DNA from 3 places in the Bacillus carboniphilus genome. Region 1 is predicted to be linked to each of the others. Evidence: a T-box and tRNA genes for the amino acid it is inferred to sense, from the RefSeq annotation. Region 1 holds a T-box; the other regions hold tRNA genes.
What was found. The T-box of region 1 lies ahead of serS (serine--tRNA ligase). A T-box ahead of a tRNA ligase gene usually reads a tRNA of that ligase, here a tRNA-Ser.
Positions count from the first base shown of each region.

Region 1 (3,251 bases):
GAAAGATTATACGGTTCCATTTGTATGTGGTTGTCGAGACTTAGGTGAAGCGACAAGAAGAATTGCTGAGGGAGCCTCTATGCTTCGTACAAAAGGAGAACCAGGAACAGGAAATATTGTTGAAGCCGTTCGTCATATGAGAAAAGTGAATGCGCAAATTCGCCAAGTGGTAGGTATGAGTGAAGATGAACTTATGACTGAAGCGAAAAATATAGGCGCACCATTTGAATTATTACAATTAATTAAACGTGAAGGACGTCTACCAGTTGTCAACTTTGCAGCAGGTGGAGTTGCAACTCCTGCTGATGCTGCTTTAATGATGCAACTTGGAGCAGATGGTGTGTTTGTTGGTTCAGGTATTTTTAAATCAGATAATCCAGCTAAATTTGCAAGAGCAATCGTGGAAGCAACCACTCATTACGATGATTATGAGTTGCTTGCAGAGCTATCTAAAGGGCTAGGTACAGCGATGAAGGGTATTGAGATTTCCAACTTATTACCTGCAGATCGTATGCAGGAGCGAGGCTGGTAAGAAATACACATTTAAAGGAGCTTGTTAGATGTTCAAGGTTGGTGTTTTAGGACTACAAGGAGCTGTTCGAGAGCATATAAGATCGATTGAAGCTTGTGGCGCTGAAGGAATTGTTGTTAAAGATCCTCAACAGCTCGAACAGCTTGACGGACTGATTATCCCTGGAGGAGAAAGTACGACCATGCGCAGGTTAATCGATAAATATGATTTTTTAGAACCTTTAAAAGCGTTTGGTCAATCTGGAAAACCAATGTTTGGTACTTGTGCAGGGCTGATTATATTAGCTAAGCAAATTCAAGGTGAGCAGAGACAACATCTTGGGTTAATGGATATCACGGTAGAGAGAAACTCTTTTGGGAGACAAAAGGAGAGTTTTGAAGCACAATTAATGATTACCGATGTTGGAACTGATTTTTTAGGAGTCTTTATTAGGGCCCCTCATATAGTTGAAGTTGGACAAGACGTTGAGATTATTTCAAAGCATGAAGATCGAATTGTCGCTGCTAGACAAGGGCATTATTTAGGTTGTTCATTTCATCCAGAATTAACTGATGATCATCGAATGACTCAATATTTTATTCAAATGATTGAAAATAGTAAGTCCTGAGGTATTATACTATAATTTCTTTGTTTGTAAGCTTGAATAAAAAGTGAAGATGTAGTAAGTTATTGTTAATTCATAGACTAAATAATTGAATACGATGATAGGAGCTAGTAGCATATACATTTCTTTCAGAGAGTCGGTGGTTGGTGAAAACCGATAGGAATTTTATGTGAATCCATCCTTGAGTGAAATGCTGAAATGACCATTGTAGTAAGCATTTCCGGTGTGAACCGTTACCGTCATTAAGAGAAAATAGAAGGTAGCTATTTTTATTAGGGTGGCAACGCGGGTAAAACTCGTCCCTTTCATGGGATGGGTTTTTTTGTGTTTTAAAAACAATATAAAGGAGTGTTTTTTATGTTAGATAGCAAATATTTACGAGCGAATTTTGAAGAAGTAAAGAAAGCATTACAATATCGAGGAGAGGATTTAACGGATTTTGAAAAGTTTGAACAACTGGATAAAAGAAGGAGAGAACTTATTACTGAAACAGAGCAACTAAAAAGTAAACGAAATGAGGTTTCTTCAGAAATTGCTCAATTAAAGAAAAATAAGCAAGATGCAAGTGAATTAATTTTCGAAATGAAAGAAGTGGGGTCTAAAGTTAAAAAATTGGACGAAGAACTGAGGGAAGTGGAAGACAAGCTGGATCAAATTTTATTGTCAATTCCTAATATTCCCCATGAATCTACTCCAATAGGAGATAGTGAAGAAGATAATATAGAAGTTCGAACTTGGGGTGAAGTACCTGCAGATCATGTACGTTACAAGCCTCATTGGGAAGTAGCAGATGAACTAGGTATGGTTGATTTTGAAAGAGCAGCGAAAGTAACTGGTAGCAGGTTTGCTTTTTATAAAGGACTAGGAGCAAGGTTAGAAAGAGCGCTTATTAATTTTATGATGGATCTCCATTGTGATAAACATGGATATGAAGAAATCATTCCGCCATACATTGTCAACAGAACAAGTATGATTGGTACCGGACAATTACCAAAGTTTGAAGAGGATGCCTTTAAACTAGAAGGTTGGGACTACTTCTTAATTCCAACAACAGAAGTTCCAGCAACTAATTATCATCGAGATGAAATCTTATCTGGGGAAGAGTTACCGAAGGGTTTTGTTGGTTACAGTGCTAACTTTCGTTCTGAAGCAGGTTCTGCAGGAAGAGACACACGTGGTTTAATTCGCCAACATCAATTCAATAAGGTAGAGCTCGTGAAATTTGTAAAGCCGGAAGAGTCTTACGAGCAACTAGAATTGTTAACAGGACACGCTGAAAAAGTACTACAACTTCTAAACCTTCCTTATCGAGTAATGAGTATGTGTACGGCAGATTTAGGATTCACTGCAGCGAAAAAATATGATATTGAAGTATGGATGCCAAGTAGTGGAACCTATCGTGAAATTTCTTCTTGTAGTAATTTCGAAGCCTTTCAGGCAAGGAGAGCAAATATTCGCTTTAGACGAGAGAGGAATGCAAAACCAGAACATGTTCATACTTTGAATGGTTCTGGATTAGCTGTAGGCCGTACGATGGCAGCAATATTAGAGAACAATCAACAGGAAGACGGGAGTATAAAAATACCTGAAGTCCTTCAACCTTATATGGGGGGAAGAAAAGAGATTCGATAAGCAGTTATATGTTCGAGGTGTCTGTCTAGATATCCTCGAACATTTTTATTGTGGAAGAATGGATTTTTTGATAGAGAGGTTTTTCATTTTTTAAAAAATATGTTCAAAAATAATTGACATAATGATTTTGTATATGGTATATTAAATCTTGTCGAAACGGAGGAATACCCAAGTCTGGCTGAAGGGATCGGTCTTGAAAACCGACAGGGGTGTCAAAGCCCGCGGGGGTTCGAATCCCTCTTCCTCCGCCATAATTGATTTAAAATGAGATTGAATTGCGCATATATTGGAGATTGATACATTCGTTACTTTATAGTAGCGAATTTTTTATTTGTGAACGCTTAAGTTAAGCGTTCTTTTTTAAAAGATAAGAAAGTATATAATTTCGGGTCTACCACAGTCTTAGAAACTGTGGTATTTTGATGTCATGGAGAATAATATATTAAAACAAATTTTCTTTGATAAACATAACCATTGGGATCA
Region 1 covers NZ_CP129013.1:2,706,770-2,710,020, forward strand. The annotation lists gene pdxS (pyridoxal 5'-phosphate synthase lyase subunit PdxS) at 1-532, shown strand, start outside; gene pdxT (pyridoxal 5'-phosphate synthase glutaminase subunit PdxT) at 561-1,139, shown strand; T-box leader at 1,225-1,443, shown strand; gene serS (serine--tRNA ligase) at 1,494-2,768, shown strand; tRNA gene LC087_RS13815 (tRNA-Ser) at 2,927-3,019, shown strand; partial or broken gene LC087_RS19930 (IS91 family transposase) at 3,196-3,251, shown strand, end outside.

Region 2 (3,251 bases), 830 kb from region 1:
CGAGGTGGACGTGTGGTGACACATGGAGCTGACGAATACTAATCGATCGAGGACTTAACCACACACATGCGATTCTTGTCACCCTTCGTTATTTAGTTTTGAAAGAATGAATTTTCTTTTGAAAAAACGCTTGATATTATCATAAAAATAAGTATAATATATTTTGTCCCTCTAAAATGGGACAAGGGGTTTGAGAGGCGAGTAATTTCAGGAATCAACTGAGGAAACCGAGGAGCGTACTCCAGTACGTGACGACGTTGACGAAAGAAGATGACAAAAAAATGTGCCGTTTATTAAAAGTCGTAAACCCTATGTTTGGTGACGATAGCAAAGAGGTCACACCCGTTCCCATGCCGAACACGGAAGTTAAGCTCTTTAGCGCCGATGGTAGTTGGGGGGTCTCCCCCTGTGAGAGTAGGACGTTGCCAAGCATTGGAGGATTAGCTCAGCTGGGAGAGCACTTGCCTTACAAGCAAGGGGTCGGCGGTTCGATCCCGTCATCCTCCACCATTTAAAATGAAATTGTTATCTAATAATATTTAAAACAAAGACCGTAAGGTCTGGGTATATACGCCGGTGTAGCTCAATTGGTAGAGCACGACCGAATAGGCTTCATAGAATAAGCATCAGCATACCGACTGAACAACATCTTGAATAAACTAATAGAAGTCGGGATGACGTTTTAAGAAAGAAAAATCAAATAATAGTTCACTTTTTATACGCCGGTGTAGCTCAATTGGTAGAGCAACTGACTTGTAATCAGTAGGTTGGGGGTTCAAGTCCTCTTGCCGGCACCACGAGTTTTTTAGAGCCATTACTCAGTTGGTAGAGCATCTGACTTTTAATCAGAGGGTCGAAGGTTCGAGTCCTTCATGGCTCACCATTTTGAATTTCGCGGGTGTGGCGGAACTGGCAGACGCGCTAGACTTAGGATCTAGTGTCCTTGTGACGTGGGGGTTCGACTCCCTTCACCCGCATTAAGATACGCGGAAGTAGTTCAGTGGTAGAACACCACCTTGCCAAGGTGGGGGTCGCGGGTTCGAATTCCGTCTTCCGCTCCAAGATCATTCCCCATGCCGGGGTGGTGGAATTGGCAGACACACAGGACTTAAAATCCTGCGGTAGGTGACTACCGTGCCGGTTCAAGTCCGGCCCTCGGCACCATTTAGCGCCCGTAGCTCAATTGGATAGAGCGTTTGACTACGGATCAAAAGGTTAGGGGTTCGACTCCTCTCGGGCGCGCCATTTACGGGAAGTAGCTCAGCTTGGTAGAGCACATGGTTTGGGACCATGGGGTCGCAGGTTCGAATCCTGTCTTCCCGACCACGATCGATTATGTTTTAACAAGGGGCCTTAGCTCAGCTGGGAGAGCGCCTGCCTTGCACGCAGGAGGTCAGCGGTTCGATCCCGCTAGGCTCCACCAAATATTTAGATTATGAAAATGATATATTTTGGCGGTGTAGCTCAGCTGGCTAGAGCGTACGGTTCATACCCGTGAGGTCGGGGGTTCGATCCCCTCCGCCGCTACCAATAATAAATTATGTGAATGTGGACCCTTAGCTCAGTTGGTTAGAGCATTCGGCTCATAACCGAACGGTCGTAGGTTCGAGTCCTACAGGGTCCACCATAATTTGGAGGAATACCCAAGTCCGGCTGAAGGGATCGGTCTTGAAAACCGACAGGGGTGTCAAAGCCCGCGGGGGTTCGAATCCCTCTTCCTCCGCCATATTATTTTTTAAGAAACTGTTGATATTATCGTGGTGTGGAGCAACGAGCAAGAGCATCGTCGAATCCACAACGAGTTGTACCGATCGAGTAGCATCTTGAATAGTCAATTTGAGATCGGGACAGTCTATGCTAGCTAAGAGCATGGAATAATTAAATAACTAATACTATCGCGGGGTGGAGCAACGAGCAAAAGCATCGTCGAATCCACAGCGAGTTGTACCGATCGAGCAGCATCTTGAATAGACAATTTGAGATCGGGACAGTCTATGCTAGCTAAGAGCATGGAATAATTAAATAACTAATACTATCGCGGGGTGGAGCAACGAGCAAAAGCATCGTCGAATCCACAGCGAGTTGTACCGATCGAGCAGCATCTTGAATAGACAATTTGAGATCGGGACAGTCTGTGCTAACTAAGAGCATAGAATAATTAAATAACTAATACTATCGCGGGGTGGAGCAGTCTGGTAGCTCGTCGGGCTCATAACCCGAAGGTCGCAGGTTCAAATCCTGCCCCCGCAACCAAAACTAAAAAAAGTGGTCCCGTGGTGTAGCGGTTAACATGCCTGCCTGTCACGCAGGAGATCGCGGGTTCGATTCCCGTCGGGACCGCCATTTTAACAAATATTACTATATAGGCTCGGTAGCTCAGTTGGTAGAGCAATGGACTGAAAATCCATGTGTCGGCGGTTCGATTCCGTCCCGAGCCACCATTTTAGAATTATGGCGGTTGTGGCGAAGTGGTTAACGCACCAGATTGTGGCTCTGGCACTCGTGGGTTCGATTCCCATCAATCGCCCCATAAAAAATTGCGGGTGTAGTTTAGTGGTAAAACCTCAGCCTTCCAAGCTGATGTCGTGGGTTCGATTCCCATCACCCGCTCCATACATATTATGGGCCTGTAGCTCAGTTGGTCAGAGCGCACGCCTGATAAGCGTGAGGTCGATGGTTCAAGTCCATTCAGGCCCACCATGTATACTATGGTGGTAAATTATATTTTGTTGTTATTCCGCAGTAGCTCAGTGGTAGAGCATTCGGCTGTTAACCGAACGGTCGTAGGTTCGAATCCTACCTGCGGAGCCATAAGGAGAAGTACTCAAGTGGCTGAAGAGGCGCCCCTGCTAAGGGTGTAGGTCGCGCGAGCGGCGCGAGGGTTCAAATCCCTCCTTCTCCGCCATTAATGTAAGGCCCGTTGGTCAAGCGGTTAAGACACCGCCCTTTCACGGCGGTAACACGGGTTCGAATCCCGTACGGGTCATAAATAATAGGAATGTAAAAACCTTAGAGAATAGAACCTCTAAGGTTTTTTGTGTGTTCTTAAGAAAGAAAGTATAAAGATCTGTTTTGATTTGGCTGATGTTATCATTGTTATCTAGTTCCACTGCCCAACTACTCGTATGTTTTTCTCCGCACTTGTCTCTTAACGAAATATCTTCAAAATTTTCTTTATGATCACATTACCACTAATTTTTACTAATAAAAAATAGATATAGGTCCAACTGTATATTTTTTAATCCTTATTA
Region 2 covers NZ_CP129013.1:1,876,954-1,880,204, reverse strand. The annotation lists rRNA gene LC087_RS09635 (23S ribosomal RNA) at 1-62, shown strand, start outside; rRNA gene rrf (5S ribosomal RNA) at 315-431, shown strand; tRNA gene LC087_RS09625 (tRNA-Val) at 435-510, shown strand; tRNA gene LC087_RS09620 (tRNA-Thr) at 722-797, shown strand; tRNA gene LC087_RS09615 (tRNA-Lys) at 809-883, shown strand; tRNA gene LC087_RS09610 (tRNA-Leu) at 895-977, shown strand; tRNA gene LC087_RS09605 (tRNA-Gly) at 987-1,061, shown strand; tRNA gene LC087_RS09600 (tRNA-Leu) at 1,076-1,164, shown strand; tRNA gene LC087_RS09595 (tRNA-Arg) at 1,169-1,245, shown strand; tRNA gene LC087_RS09590 (tRNA-Pro) at 1,250-1,326, shown strand; tRNA gene LC087_RS09585 (tRNA-Ala) at 1,348-1,423, shown strand; tRNA gene LC087_RS09580 (tRNA-Met) at 1,454-1,530, shown strand; tRNA gene LC087_RS09575 (tRNA-Ile) at 1,551-1,627, shown strand; tRNA gene LC087_RS09570 (tRNA-Ser) at 1,634-1,726, shown strand; tRNA gene LC087_RS09565 (tRNA-Met) at 2,177-2,253, shown strand; tRNA gene LC087_RS09560 (tRNA-Asp) at 2,268-2,343, shown strand; tRNA gene LC087_RS09555 (tRNA-Phe) at 2,366-2,441, shown strand; tRNA gene LC087_RS09550 (tRNA-His) at 2,455-2,530, shown strand; tRNA gene LC087_RS09545 (tRNA-Gly) at 2,540-2,613, shown strand; tRNA gene LC087_RS09540 (tRNA-Ile) at 2,624-2,700, shown strand; tRNA gene LC087_RS09535 (tRNA-Asn) at 2,737-2,811, shown strand; tRNA gene LC087_RS09530 (tRNA-Ser) at 2,815-2,905, shown strand; tRNA gene LC087_RS09525 (tRNA-Glu) at 2,915-2,986, shown strand.
Region 2: it has a tRNA-Ser gene. The T-box ahead of serS (serine--tRNA ligase) is inferred to sense a tRNA for this amino acid. The anticodon was not compared.

Region 3 (3,251 bases), 900 kb from region 1:
CTAACGAGGTGGGAGGTGCCCGTACCGCAAACCGACACAGGTAGGCGAGGAGAGAATCCTAAGGTGATCGAGAGAACTCTCGTTAAGGAACTCGGCAAAATGACCCCGTAACTTCGGGAGAAGGGGTGCTCTGGTAGGGTGCAAGCCCGAGAGAGCCGCAGTGAAAAGGCCCAGGCGACTGTTTAGCAAAAACACAGGTCTCTGCGAAGCCGTAAGGCGAAGTATAGGGGCTGACGCCTGCCCGGTGCTGGAAGGTTAAGGGGAGCGCTTAGCGTAAGCGAAGGTGTGAACCGAAGCCCCAGTAAACGGCGGCCGTAACTATAACGGTCCTAAGGTAGCGAAATTCCTTGTCGGGTAAGTTCCGACCCGCACGAAAGGCGCAACGATCTGGGCACTGTCTCAACGAGAGACTCGGTGTAATTATAGTACCTGTGAAGATGCAGGTTACCCGCGACAGGACGGAAAGACCCCGTGAGCCTTTACTGTAGCCTGATATTGAATGTTGGTACAGCTTGTACAGAATAGGTAGGAGCCTTGGAAGCCGGAGCGCTAGCTTCGGTGGAGGCGTCTTTGGGATACTACCCTGGCTGTATTGACCTTCTAACCCGCACCCGTCATCCGGGTGGGAGACAGTGTCAGGTGGGCAGTTTGACTGGGGCGGTCGCCTCCTAAAAAGTAACGGAGGCGCCCAAAGGTTCCCTCAGAATGGTTGGAAATCATTCGTAGAGTGTAAAGGCACAAGGAGAACGACTGCGAGACCTACAAGTCGAGCAGGGACGAAAGTCGGGCTTAGTGATCCGGTGGTTCCGCATGGAAGGGCCATCGCTCAACGGATAAAAGCTACCCCGGGGATAACAGGCTTATCTCCCCCAAGAGTCCACATCGACGGGGAGGTTTGGCACCTCGATGTCGGCTCATCGCATCCTGGGGCTGTAGTCGGTCCCAAGGGTTGGGCTGTTCGCCCATTAAAGCGGTACGCGAGCTGGGTTCAGAACGTCGTGAGACAGTTCGGTCCCTATCCGTCGTGGGCGCAGGAAATTTGAGAGGAGCTGTCCTTAGTACGAGAGGACCGGGATGGACGCACCGCTGGTGTACCAGTTGTCTTGCCAAAGGCATCGCTGGGTAGCTATGTGCGGAAGGGATAAGTGCTGAAAGCATCTAAGCATGAAGCCCTCCTCAAGATGAGATTTCCCATCTAGCAATAGAGTAAGATCCCTGAAAGATGATCAGGTTGATAGGTTCGAGGTGGACGTGTGGTGACACATGGAGCTGACGAATACTAATCGATCGAGGACTTAACCACACACATGCGATTCTTGTTACCCTTCGTTATTTAGTTTTGAAAGAATGAAAAAACACTTGATTTTTTCTTCATTCCTAGTATAATAAGATTTGTGTTGCTTTTAAAAAGAATTAATAATTTAGCGATTAAAACAAAGTAAGAAGAAAAAGGGTTTTGAGAGGTAAATAGTTTAAGGAATCAACTGAGGAGAGGTTTGAGCGTACTTCAGTACGTGACGGCGTCGACGAAAGAAGATGACAAAAAAATGCGCCTTTTCAAATGAAGCCTAAGTTAAGAATAAAAGGGTTTTGAGAAACAAGCAGTTTGAGGAATTAACTGAGGAAACCGAGGAGCGTACTCCAGTACGTGACGACGTTGACGAAAGAAGATGACAAAAAAATGCGCCGTTTATCAAAAGCCGTAAACCATATGTCTGGTGATGATGGCAAAGAGGCCACACCCGTTCCCATGCCGAACACGGAAGTTAAGCTCTTTAGCGCCGATGGTAGTTGGGGGTCTCCCCCTGTGAGAGTAGGACGTTGCCAGGCTAATATTGATCCGCAGTAGCTCAGTGGTAGAGCATTCGGCTGTTAACCGAACGGTCGTAGGTTCGAATCCTACCTGCGGAGCCACTTGGAGAGGCTGTCCGAGAGGTCGAAGGAGCACGATTGGAAATCGTGTAGACGGTTAACGCTGTCTCAAGGGTTCGAATCCCTTGCTCTCCGCCAGTTCACTAGATTTTAAAATATATGGCCCGTTGGTCAAGCGGTTAAGACACCGCCCTTTCACGGCGGTAACACGGGTTCGAATCCCGTACGGGTCACCAAGATTAACGGAGGATTAGCTCAGCTGGGAGAGCACTTGCCTTACAAGCAAGGGGTCGGCGGTTCGATCCCGTCATCCTCCACCATTAATTCAAGAACAACTAATATTACCGCGGGGTGGAGCAACGAGCAAAAGCATCGTCGAATCACACAGCAAGTTGTACCGATCAAGTAGCATCAAAGAGTAAACAACCTGAGATCGGGACAGTCCATGCTAACTAAGAGCATAGAATAACAATATACTTTATTATTATCGCGGGGTGGAGCAGTCTGGTAGCTCGTCGGGCTCATAACCCGAAGGTCGCAGGTTCAAATCCTGCCCCCGCAACCAAAAGGTCCCGTGGTGTAGCGGTTAACATGCCTGCCTGTCACGCAGGAGATCGCGGGTTCGATTCCCGTCGGGACCGCCATATAATACATAGGCTTGGTAGCTCAGTTGGTAGAGCAATGGACTGAAAATCCATGTGTCGGCGGTTCGATTCCGTCCCAAGCCACCACTAATGATTATTTTATATGCCGGGGTAGCTCAATTGGTAGAGCAACTGACTTGTAATCAGTAGGTTGGGGGTTCAAGTCCTCTCGCCGGCACTGTCTGAAATTTCATATGGAGGGGTAGCGAAGTGGCTAAACGCGGCGGACTGTAAATCCGCTCCCTCAGGGTTCGGCGGTTCGAATCCGTCCCCCTCCACCATTTTTGATAGGGGTATAGTTTAAAGGTAGAACAGAGGTCTCCAAAACCTCCGGTGTGGGTTCGATTCCTACTACCCCTGCCAATTAATTAATTTTTCAACTATATATGGCGGTTGTGGCGAAGTGGTTAACGCACCAGATTGTGGCTCTGGCACTCGTGGGTTCGATTCCCATCAATCGCCCCATTTGCTGATATAGTTTTAATTGAATGAATGTAATTATACAGGTAATATATGAAGTATAATCACAAAAAATCATCTTGCGATGTAAATTCATGAAGCTTAGTCGAAGAAGGTTATTCATGGAACTAACATTCTATAAGTAGTATTTATTTTTATTGTTATGTCAATGATTCTTCTTGAAGTAACTCAATGAAGCATATTCAAAAAATCATTGTGCGAAGTACATTCATGATGTTTAATCGAAGAAGGTTATTCATGGAGATTATTCAATGG
Region 3 covers NZ_CP129013.1:7,102-10,352, forward strand. The annotation lists rRNA gene LC087_RS00035 (23S ribosomal RNA) at 1-1,303, shown strand, start outside; rRNA gene rrf (5S ribosomal RNA) at 1,715-1,830, shown strand; tRNA gene LC087_RS00045 (tRNA-Asn) at 1,840-1,914, shown strand; tRNA gene LC087_RS00050 (tRNA-Ser) at 1,918-2,010, shown strand; tRNA gene LC087_RS00055 (tRNA-Glu) at 2,034-2,108, shown strand; tRNA gene LC087_RS00060 (tRNA-Val) at 2,117-2,192, shown strand; tRNA gene LC087_RS00065 (tRNA-Met) at 2,361-2,437, shown strand; tRNA gene LC087_RS00070 (tRNA-Asp) at 2,441-2,516, shown strand; tRNA gene LC087_RS00075 (tRNA-Phe) at 2,528-2,603, shown strand; tRNA gene LC087_RS00080 (tRNA-Thr) at 2,622-2,694, shown strand; tRNA gene LC087_RS00085 (tRNA-Tyr) at 2,713-2,797, shown strand; tRNA gene LC087_RS00090 (tRNA-Trp) at 2,806-2,879, shown strand; tRNA gene LC087_RS00095 (tRNA-His) at 2,906-2,981, shown strand; tRNA gene LC087_RS00100 (tRNA-Gln) at 3,249-3,251, shown strand, end outside.
Region 3: it has a tRNA-Ser gene. The T-box ahead of serS (serine--tRNA ligase) is inferred to sense a tRNA for this amino acid. The anticodon was not compared.